DNA from 2 places in the Pseudorhodoferax sp. LjRoot39 genome. Region 2 is predicted to be linked to the other one. Evidence: riboswitches for the same ligand, from Rfam matches in the RefSeq annotation. Region 2 holds a riboswitch; the other holds the start of a gene.
The links. A riboswitch is a leader RNA that binds a small molecule or an ion and turns the genes downstream of it on or off. The one in region 2 is predicted to bind glycine.

Region 1: another riboswitch for glycine. It lies ahead of gcvT (glycine cleavage system aminomethyltransferase GcvT); the one in region 2 lies ahead of ACSQ4M_RS26570 (D-amino acid dehydrogenase).

Annotation. Positions count from the first base shown of each region.
Region 1 covers NZ_CAXUQL020000001.1:4,149,760-4,154,708, forward strand. The annotation lists gene gcvH (glycine cleavage system protein GcvH) at 1-7, opposite strand, end outside; gene gcvT (glycine cleavage system aminomethyltransferase GcvT) at 36-1,160, opposite strand; glycine riboswitch at 1,219-1,318, opposite strand; glycine riboswitch at 1,334-1,411, opposite strand; gene ACSQ4M_RS19300 (TRAP transporter large permease) at 1,439-2,716, opposite strand; gene ACSQ4M_RS19305 (TRAP transporter small permease) at 2,741-3,235, opposite strand; gene ACSQ4M_RS19310 (TRAP transporter substrate-binding protein) at 3,295-4,266, opposite strand; gene ACSQ4M_RS19315 (alanine/glycine:cation symporter family protein) at 4,376-4,949, opposite strand, start outside.
Region 2 covers NZ_CAXUQL020000001.1:5,711,692-5,716,640, forward strand. The annotation lists gene ACSQ4M_RS26550 (LysR family transcriptional regulator) at 1-240, opposite strand, end outside; gene ACSQ4M_RS26555 (hypothetical protein) at 637-894, shown strand; gene ACSQ4M_RS26560 (2-hydroxyacid dehydrogenase) at 891-1,886, shown strand; gene ACSQ4M_RS26565 (nitroreductase family protein) at 2,010-2,609, opposite strand; glycine riboswitch at 2,802-2,903, shown strand; gene ACSQ4M_RS26570 (D-amino acid dehydrogenase) at 3,066-4,340, shown strand; gene ACSQ4M_RS26575 (YncE family protein) at 4,351-4,949, opposite strand, start outside.

The sequences.
Region 1 (4,949 bases), 1.6 Mb from region 2:
TGATCATGGTGTGTCCTCGGGTTGGGGAAATGGGTTCAGCCGCGGTGGTAGCGCGGTGGGGTGAAGGGCATGGTGACGACTTCCATGGGCACGGGCTTGCCGCGCACGATGGCGTTGACCTTGGTGCCGGCGGCGGCAAAGTCGGCGCGCACGTAGGCCATGGCAATGGGCTTGTCCACGCTGGGGGCGAGCAGGCCGCTCGTGACTTCGCCGATGGCCTGGCCGTCGGGAGACTGCAGCGCGGTGTGCTCGCGCACGGGCACGCGTTCCAGTGCGACCAGGCCCACGCGCTTGCGTTCGATGGGGCTGCTGCTGTCCAACTGGGCCAGCACCTTGTCGGCACCGGGAAAACCGCCCGCGCGCGCGCCGCCCGTGCGGCGCACTTTCTGCATGGCCCAGTTCAGGCCCGCCTCGACCGGCGTGGTCGTGGTGTCGATGTCGTTGCCGTACAGGCACAGGCCGGCCTCCAGCCGCAGCGAGTTGCGCGCGCCCAGGCCGATGGGCAGCACCTCGGGCTGGGCCAGGAGCGCGCGGGCCAGCGACTCGGCCCAGGGGCCGGGCACGGAGATCTCGAAGCCGTCCTCGCCCGTGTAGCCGCTGCGCGTGATGTACAGCGCCGCGCCGTTCCAGTCGAAGGCGCCGCCGGTCATGAACACGAGCTTGTCGACGCCGGGCACCACGCGGGCCAGCGCGGAGGCGGCCTTGGGGCCTTGTAGCGCGAGCAGGCCGTGTTCCGGCATCGGCACGACGGCGCAGCGCTGGCCGATGCGGGCCTGGATGTGTGCGGTGTCGGCCAGCTTGCAGGCCCCGTTGACGATCACGAACAGATGCTCGCCGCGGTTCACGAACATCAGGTCGTCGAGGATGCCGCCGTCGTCCGCCAGCAGCAGGCCGTAGCGCTGCTTGTCGATTGCGAGGCCCAGCACGTCGACCGGGATCAGGGTCTCGAATGCAGCGGCCGCATCGGGCCCTTCCAGGCGCAGCTGGCCCATGTGCGAGACGTCGAACAGGCCGGCCGCCGCGCGCACCTGCAGGTGCTCGGCCATCAGGCCCTTGGGGTACTGCACCGGCATGCTGTAGCCGGCGAAGGGGACCATGCGCGCGCCCAGTTCGAGGTGCAGGGCGTGCAGGGGGGTGTGCAGCAGAGATTCGGCGGACATGGCGGGCTTCCTGGAGGCAGAAACACAACATGGCGCTCCCCGAAGGAAATGCGCCATGGGCTGCCTCGCTGTCCGCTTTACCTGAGAGATTCGCCGCTTGCGCGGGTTGCCCCTTCGGTGGACCCGCTCGGGGCGGGCCTCTCTCCAGTGAGGAAGGTCTTCACAAGACCTGGGTCAGTCCTTTTGCCTGAGCGTTCGGACGGGTGTCCTGCGCCGTCGGCGGCCCGTTGTGAGGCGGGCTCTCTCCTGACGGCGCGGATTCTAACCAGCGGACAGCCCTATTTCGCGAACGCCAGGTCGCGCAGCGCCAGCGACAGCTCCGGCACATAGGTGATGACAAGCAGGCAGGCCAGGATCACGAGCACGAACGGGATCAGGTGCCCGATGATGCGGTCCAGCGGAATGCGCGCCACCGTGCAGGCCGCGAACAGGTTCACGCCGAAGGGCGGCGTGATCATGCCCAGCGCGAGGTTGACCACCATGATCAGGCCGAAGTGCACCGGGTCGATGCCGAAGTGCATGGCCACGGGCGCGAGGATGGGCGCCAGCACGATGATGGCGGCGCTGGTCTCGATGAACATGCCGATCACGAACAGCGCCGCGTTCACACCCAGCAGGAACAGCGCGGGCGACTGCAGCACGGCCTCCAGCCAGCGGCCGATGGCGTCGGGCACGCCGGCGCGCGTGATCAGGAAGGCGAACAGCCCCGCGTTGGCGATGATGAACATGATCACGGCCGAGGAGAGTACCGACTTGCGCAGGATGGGGAACAGGTCGCGCAGGCCGATCTCGCGGTAGATCAGCATGCCCACGACCAGCGCGTACAGCACCGCGACGGCCGAGGCCTCGGTGGGTGTGAACACACCGCCGTAGATGCCGCCCAGGATGATGACGGGCATCAGCAGCGCCCAGCCGGCCTGCCAGGTCGCCGGCAAGACGCCGAGGCGGCCGTCGCCGTCGTTCTTGCCCCAGCCCTTCCACTTGCAGTAGAGGTACACGAACAGCATCAGCGCGCCGCTGATCAGGATGCCCGGGCCGAAACCGGCGATGAACAGCTCGCCGATGGACACCTCGGCGCTCACGCCGTACAGGATCAGCGGGATGGACGGCGGGATGATCACGCCCAGCTCGGCGCTGGTGGCCTGCAGCGCGGCCGCGTAGCTCGTGGGATAGCCGTGCTTGATGAGCGCCGGAATCAGGATGGCGCCGATGGCGAAGGTGGTGGCCACGGACGAGCCCGACACGGCCGCGAAGATCATGCAGGTCAGCACGCAGGTCATGGGCAGGCCGCCCTGCACGCCGCCGACCAGGCTCTTGGCGAACTCGACCAGCCGGCGCGAGATGCCGCCGGTCTCCATGAGGTTGCCGGCCAGGATGAAGAACGGGATCGCGGCCAGCGGAAACTTGTTGATGGCGCCGAACATCTCCTTCACGGAGATCAGCATGTTGACGTTGGCCACCTGGATGCCCAGCACCGAAGCCAGGCCGATGGAGACGGCCACCGAGATGGTGAGCGCGAAGCACAGCACCATGGTGGAGATCATGACGGGGGTCATGGCGGTCCTTTCCTGTTGTTCTTGTTATTGGGCGGTGTCGAGCTCGTTGCGCTGCGGGTCGAGCCAGTTGCCGACGATGCCGAAGACGCAGAACAGGCCGCCGACCGGCATCGCCAGGTAGGCCCAGAACATGGACAGGCTCTCCAGCCCGGCCATGGTCTGCACGCTGCCGCGCTGCGCGTAGTCCCAGCCCCACCAGACGATCACGCCGATCAGCGACAGCGCGGCGATGGCGACCACGGCATCGAGCACGCGCCGCACGCCGGGTGGGCTCCAGCGGTACAGCACGTCCACGCTGACCATCGCGCCCTGGCGGAAGGCCAGCGGAATGCCCAGGAACACCATCCAGATCAGCGAGAAGCGGATCAGCACCTCGGTCCACTCGGCCGGTTGCTCCAGCACGAAGCGGGTGAGGATCTGGAACACGCCCAGCGCGGCGGCCACGACCAGCATGGCGCAGGCACCCACGAGGGCGATGAAGGTGGTGGCGCGTTCGACGCGCAGGAACAGTTGTCGCATGGCAGGGCCCGGAAAAACAAAAAGCCCGCGGAACGCGGGCGTCGAGGCGGCGCGCGCGTTTATTGCACGGCGCGGATCTTGTCCAGGTTGGCCTTGCCGAAGTCCTTCTCGAACTGCGCATTGACCGTGGTCAGCGCATTGACGAACTTGGCCTTGTCCAGGTTGTCGATCACGGTCACGCCCTTGGCACGCAGATCGGCCACGCCCTTGGCGTCGTCCTCGTCCACGCGGGCGCGGTTGGCCTTGGTGCCTTCCTTGGCCGCATCGACGAAGGCCTGTTTGTCGGCCGCGCTGAGCTTGTCGAACGAGGCCTTGTTCATGACGAAGATGGCCGGCGAGTAGACGTGGCCGGTCAGCGACAGGTGCTTTTGCACCTGGTCGAACTTGGCCGAGATGATCACCGACAGCGGGTTCTCCTGGCCGTCCACCGTGCCCTGCTGCAGGGCCGTGAACACCTCCGGGAAGGCCATGGGCGTGGTGATGATGCCGAAGCCCTTGTAGGCCGCGATGTGCACCGGGTTCTCCATGGTGCGCATCTTCAGGCCCTTCAGATCCTCGGGGGCCTTGATGTCGCGCTTCGAATTGGTCATGTGCCGAAAGCCGTTCTCGGCCCAGGCCAGCGCCTTGAAGCCCTTGGCGTCGAACTTGGCCAGCAGGTCCTGGCCGATCGGGCCGTCGAGCACCGCGCGGGCATGGGCCTTGTCGCGGAACAGGAAGGGCACGTCCAGGATCTTGGTCTCCGGAACGAAGTTGGGGATCGGGCCGCTGGAGGAGAAGGCCAGCTCCTGCGTGCCGAGCTGCACCGCCTCGATGGACTCGCGCTCGCCGCCCAAGGCGCCGTTGTAGAAGGTCTGGACCTTGTAGCGGCCGCCGGTGCGCTTCTCGACTTCCTTGGCGAAGGTGTCGATGGCGATGCCCTGGTGCGAGTTCTGGGCCGTGGAGATGCTGATCTTCATGGTGGTCTGCGCGAAGGCGGCGCAGGCCAGGCCCATGCCCAGCACGAGGCTGGCGGCGATGCGGGTGAGTTGCATGGTGTCGTATTTCCCTGAGGTGCAAAAAAATGCGGCGCCCTGGGGCGCCGCTTTCACGAACGGTGGCGACTATGCCTCAAACCAGCACCAGTGCGCCTCAGGATTTGTACTACGACTTGGGCTTTGCGGCCGCAGCGATCTGCCGCTGGCGGATCTCGCGCCACAGGTCGGCGTTCTTGATGCCCAGTGCGTCGGGATCGAAGATCGGGTCCTTGCCCTCCTTCTTCTGCTTCTCGTAGTCGCGCAGGCAGGCCAGCGCGGGCTTTTGCAGGATCAGGATGGCGATGATGTTGAGCCAGGCCATGACGCCCACGCCCAGGTCGCCCATGTCCCAGGCCACGCCGGCGCTGCGGATGGTGCCGTAGACCACCGCGACGATCAGCGCGATCTTGAGCACGAAGCTCATCCAGGGCTTGTGCGCCTTGCGGTTGATGTAGCTGAGGTTGGTCTCGGCCATGTAGTAGTAGGCGATGATGGTCGTGAAGGCGAAGAAGGTCAGCGCCAGCGCGACGAAGCTGGCGCCGAAGCCTGGCATCACCGACTCGACCGCGGCCTGGGTGTAGCCCGCGCCTGCGGCCATGCCGGGCAGCTTGTTGACGAGCATCGCGCCATCGGGACCCTGCACGTTGTACATGCCCGTGGACAGCACCATGAAGGCCGTGGCCGAGCAGACGAACAAGGTG
Region 2 (4,949 bases):
GAGTTCGAAGTGCTGGGCCTCGAAGCGCCGCGCGGTCTCCAGGAAGACCTGCCCCTCCCCGGTCAGCCGCGCGCCCTTGGTGCCACGCTCCAGCAGCGGCACGCCCACCTCCTGCTCCAGCCGCCGGATGGCCTTAGAGACGGCGGGCTGGGTCTGGCCGACTTTCTCGGCGGCCCGGCTCACGCTGCCGGAGCGCACCACCTCCAGGAAGGTGGCGACATCGTTGTTGAAGAAATTCATGATCGACGGGGATGCGGATGCGACTCCGCGCCATGGTAGGACCGCCGGCAGCCGGCTGCTGCAGGCTCAGAAGCTGTGAATGAACCGATCGCGGCCACGACGGGGTGCGCCGGGCCACAGGCGTAGGCGCAGTCCGCCGCCCGGGCTCGTGCCCGGGCAAGGACTGCAACGCCCGCATGTGGCCTGGCGTGCCCCGGCCCGAAGGGCGAGGCCCTGGGCGCGGCGATGGTGTTGGAAGCCACTGGTCATCGGGCCTCGCGTGGTCGTGAGGGGTTCGTTCACAGCTTCTTCAGGCGCCGCAAGACCGTGAACCCGCGCAAGCGCCGGGGGCCGATGGCCTTGGCTTGCGTGCGATTCGGATAAGGTAGGCCCGCCCGCCTCGCCCTCCCCACCACCATGCCTCACCAGATCCGCACCGCGACCGCAGACGACGCCGGCCCGGCCTGCGCCGTGCTGCACGCGTCGATCACGCACTGCTGCGTGGACGACCACCACGGCGATCCCGCGGCCGTGGACGCATGGCTGTGCAACAGGACGCCCGCGCAGGTCCGCGCCTGGATCCTGAGCCCGCCCACCATGCCATCACGGCCTTCGCGGGCGGTCGGCCAGGCCGCCGGCACCACGCCTATTCCCCCGGGGAGCCCGACACCATGAAAACCGCCGTCTTCAGCGCCCGCCGCTACGACCAAGCCCTGCTGGCACAGGCCAACCGGGGTGCAGGCCACGAACTCGTGTTCATCGCCGACCGGCTCACCGCCGACACGGTGCCGCTGGCGGCCGGCTGCCCGGCGGTCAGCGTGTTCGTCAACGACCAGGTCGATGCCGCCGTGCTGCGCGGCCTGGCGGCCCAGGGCACGCGGCTGGTGGCCACGCGCTCGACCGGCTTCAACCACATCGACCTGGCCGCCGCCCAGGCACTGGGCATCGCCGTGGTGCGCGTGGCCGACTACTCGCCGCATTCGGTGGCCGAGTTCGCCGTGGGCCTGCTGCTGGCCGTGAACCGCAAGATCGCGCGCGCCAGCATGCGCACGCGCGACGGCAACTTCGAACTCGACGGGCTCATGGGCTTCGACCTGCACGGCAAGACCGTGGGCGTGGTCGGCACGGGCAAGATCGGCGCGATCTTCGGCCGCATCATGGCCGGCTTCGGCTGCACGGTGCTGGGCCATGACCCCTGCCCGAATCCGGACTTCGCGCAGGCGGGCGGGCGCTACGTGGCCCTGCCGGAGCTGCTGGTCAGCGCCGACGTGGTCTCGCTGCACTGCCCACTGACCGAGGCCACGCGCCACCTCGTCAACGCGCAGACGCTGGCCGGCGCCAAGCGCGGCGCGCTGCTGGTGAACACCAGCCGCGGCGGCCTCGTGGACACCGAGGCCGCCATCGCGGCGCTCAAGACCGGCCAGCTCGGCGGCCTGGCCATCGACGTCTACGAGCAGGAGGCCAGCCTGTTCTTCCAGGACCTTTCGTCCACCGTGATCACCGACGACGTGATCCAGCGCCTGGTGTCCTTCCCCAACGTGATCGTGACCGGGCACCAGGCCTTCTTCACGCAGGAGGCGATCGGGCAGATCATGCAGACCACCATCGACAGCATCACGGCCTTCGAGCGCGGCGGTGCGCTGGTGAACCGCGTGCAGCCCGGCTGAGCCAGGCCAGCGCGCCAGCCAGCCGATCACGGGCGCGTTGGCCAGGTCGATGAAGGCAAGCGCCGAGCATGCCGGCGCCCTTTCACACCGCTCTTGCCGCGGCGGCCCGGTACGGCGCGAGGCCTACCCGCGCCACTCGCGCACGTGCGGCGCCGGGTCCGCCCGCCCGGCGGGACGCTGGCCAGTGTTCTGCGGCGTGCCCACGTAGACGAAGCCCAGCAGCCGCTCATTGGGGGCCAGTCCCAAACCGGCGTGCACGGTAGGGTCGTAGGCATTGGGCCCGGAGACCCAGAAGCAGCCGTAGCCCTGCAGGTGCAGCGCGTTGAGCAGGTTCATCGTGGCCGCGCCCGTGGCCACGGTCTGCTCGATCTCGGGCACCTTGGGGTGCGGCTGCAGATGGGCGACCACGGCCACCAGCAACGGCGCCACCAGGGCCTTGCGGCGAAAGCGCTCGGCATCGCCCGCCGGATCGCGCAGGCGCGCGGCCTGCACGAACAGCTCGCCCAGGCGTTCGCGCGCCGCACCGCGAACCAGCACGAAGCGCCAGGGGCGTAGCGCGCCGTGGTCGGGCGCGCACATGGCGGCGGCGAAGGCGCGCTGCAGCTCGGCCTCGCTCGGGATGGGTTCGACCAGCGGCCAGGGGGAACGGCGGGAGAGCAGCAGGTCGAGAGCCTGCGGCGCAATGGCTTCGGTCAGGGGTGCGTCAATCATCATCGCCGGCACTATAGATGCGAGCCAATCGCAAATGGACCAGCCGCGGCAAAGACCTTGCGGCGTGCTGCAGGCGGCTGAAAAACCACAGTGCGGCCGCTGTCCAGGCGCAGGGCTTGGCAGGCAGGGGTCGCCCCGCCACAATCGCGGCCTTGGCGGCACCGCAAGGTCCGCCACACCCGGCCGGCATCCCAGATGCCGACCGGCGTGGGATCGGGAGAGTCCGCACCGCAGCAACATGCCGCGGTCGGCGCCGAAGGAGCAACCGCCCCGGAATCTCTCAGGCAAAAGGACCGGCCCCACGAACCGAACTCTGAAGAGCGCCCGGCGGCTACGCCAACCGGGTGCACCGAAGGAGCAAGCGCAGACCGTCGCGTCTGCGTGAATCTCTCAGGTCCAGCACAGAGGGGGTGTCCGCCGCACGGTCGTGCGGTGGTCCCAACCCCCTGGCGTGTTCTGGAACCTGACATGAAGCAATCCCATATCGCCGTGGTCGGCGGCGGCATCACCGGTGTCACCACCGCCTATGCCCTGGCACGCCGCGGTCTTGCCGTGACGCTGTACGAGCGCCACCGCTATGCCGCCATGGAAACCTCGTTCGCCAACGGAGGCCAGCTGTCGGCCTCGAACGCCGAGGTCTGGAACCTGCCGGCCACCATGCTCAAGGGCCTGAAGTGGATGCTGCGCGCCGACGCGCCGCTGCTGGTCTCGCCCAAGCCGAGCTGGCACAAGCTGTCGTGGTTCGCCGAGTTCATCGCCGCGATGCCGCACTACGAACGCAACACCATCGAGACCGCGCGGCTGGCCATCGCCGCGCGTGAACACCTGTTCGGCTGGGCCGCGGACGAGGGCATCGATTTCGACCACAAGCGCGAGGGCATCCTGCACATCTACCGCGACCAGGCCGGCTTCGATCATGCAGGGCGCGTGTCCACGCTGCTGGCCCAGGGCGGGCTGCAGCGCCGCGCCGTGACGCCGGGCGAGATGCGCGCCATCGAGCCCACGCTGGCCGGCAGCTACTACGGCGGCTGGTACACCGAGAGCGACAGCACGGGCGACATCCACCGCTTCACCGTCGGCCTGGCGCAGGCCGCCGCGCGGCGCGGCGTGCAGTGCCTGTACGAGCAGCAGGTCGAGTCGGTGCAGAGCGATGCCGGCGGCGTGACCATCACCGCCACCGGCCCCGACGGCCAGCGCCACCGGCGCCAGCACGACGGCGTGGTGGTCTGCGCGGGCGTGGCCAGCCGCCAGTTCGCCGCCATGCTGGGGGACCGCGTGAACATCTACCCGGTCAAGGGCTACTCCATCACCGTGCACCTGGACGACGAAGCCAGCCGCGCTGCCGCGCCCACCGTGAGCCTGCTGGACGACGCGACCAAGCTGGTCACCAGTCGGCTGGGCCCGGACCGCTTCCGCGTGGCCGGCACGGCCGAGTTCAACGGCGAGAACCGCGACATCCGCGCCGACCGCATCCGCCCCCTGGTGGACTGGGTGCGCGACTGCTTCCCGGGCGTGGACACGCGCCGCGTGACGCCCTGGGCCGGGCTGCGGCCGATGCTGCCCAACATGCTGCCGTGCGTGGGGCGTGGCCGCTCGGCCAACGTGTTCTACAACACCGGCCACGGGCACCTGGGCTGGACGCTGTCGGCCGTGACGGCGGACATGGTGGCCGGGACGGTGGCCACGGCCTATGGCAACACGGCAAGCGTCGCAGGTGCGCCGCTGGCCGCCGCGGCGGCCTGAAGCGCGGGCCTCAGCGCAGATCGATCCGCACCAGGCTCTCGCGGCCGTCCTTGCGGAAGGCCTGGTGCTTCTCGCGCGGGGCCTTGACCGAGACGTACAGCGTGTCGCCGTCCGGCGTGACGGCCAGGCTGTTCGGGTGCACCGGCAGGTCGATGCTGCGCTTGACGGCGTAGCTCGCGCCATCGATCACCGTCAGCGCCCCCGTGCCGTCCGGCTTCTCGCGCGAGACACCGCGGTTGGTGGCATAGATCTCGTTGCGCTGCGGGTTGTAGGCCACGTCCAGCGCGCCCGTGCCCAGCGGGACGGTCGCGAGCTGCCTGCCGCTGGCGATGTCGAACACGTAGAGCTGGCCGGTGTTGGAGTCGACGCTGAACAGGCGCTGGCCCCGCGCATCCAGCGCCAGGTTCAGGAAGAAGTGCCTGGAGTCCTGCGCCGTGTTGCCCTTGGAATCACCCGTGGAGAAGCGGCCGACGACCTGGCCCGCGTCGGGGTCGATGGCCAGGATCTCGTGCACGCCGCCCTGGCTCACGTACAGGCGGTTCGCAGCCGCGTCGTAGACGGCACCGGCGGTCCAGATGCCTTCGCTGCGGATGGTGTGCGTCAAGCTGC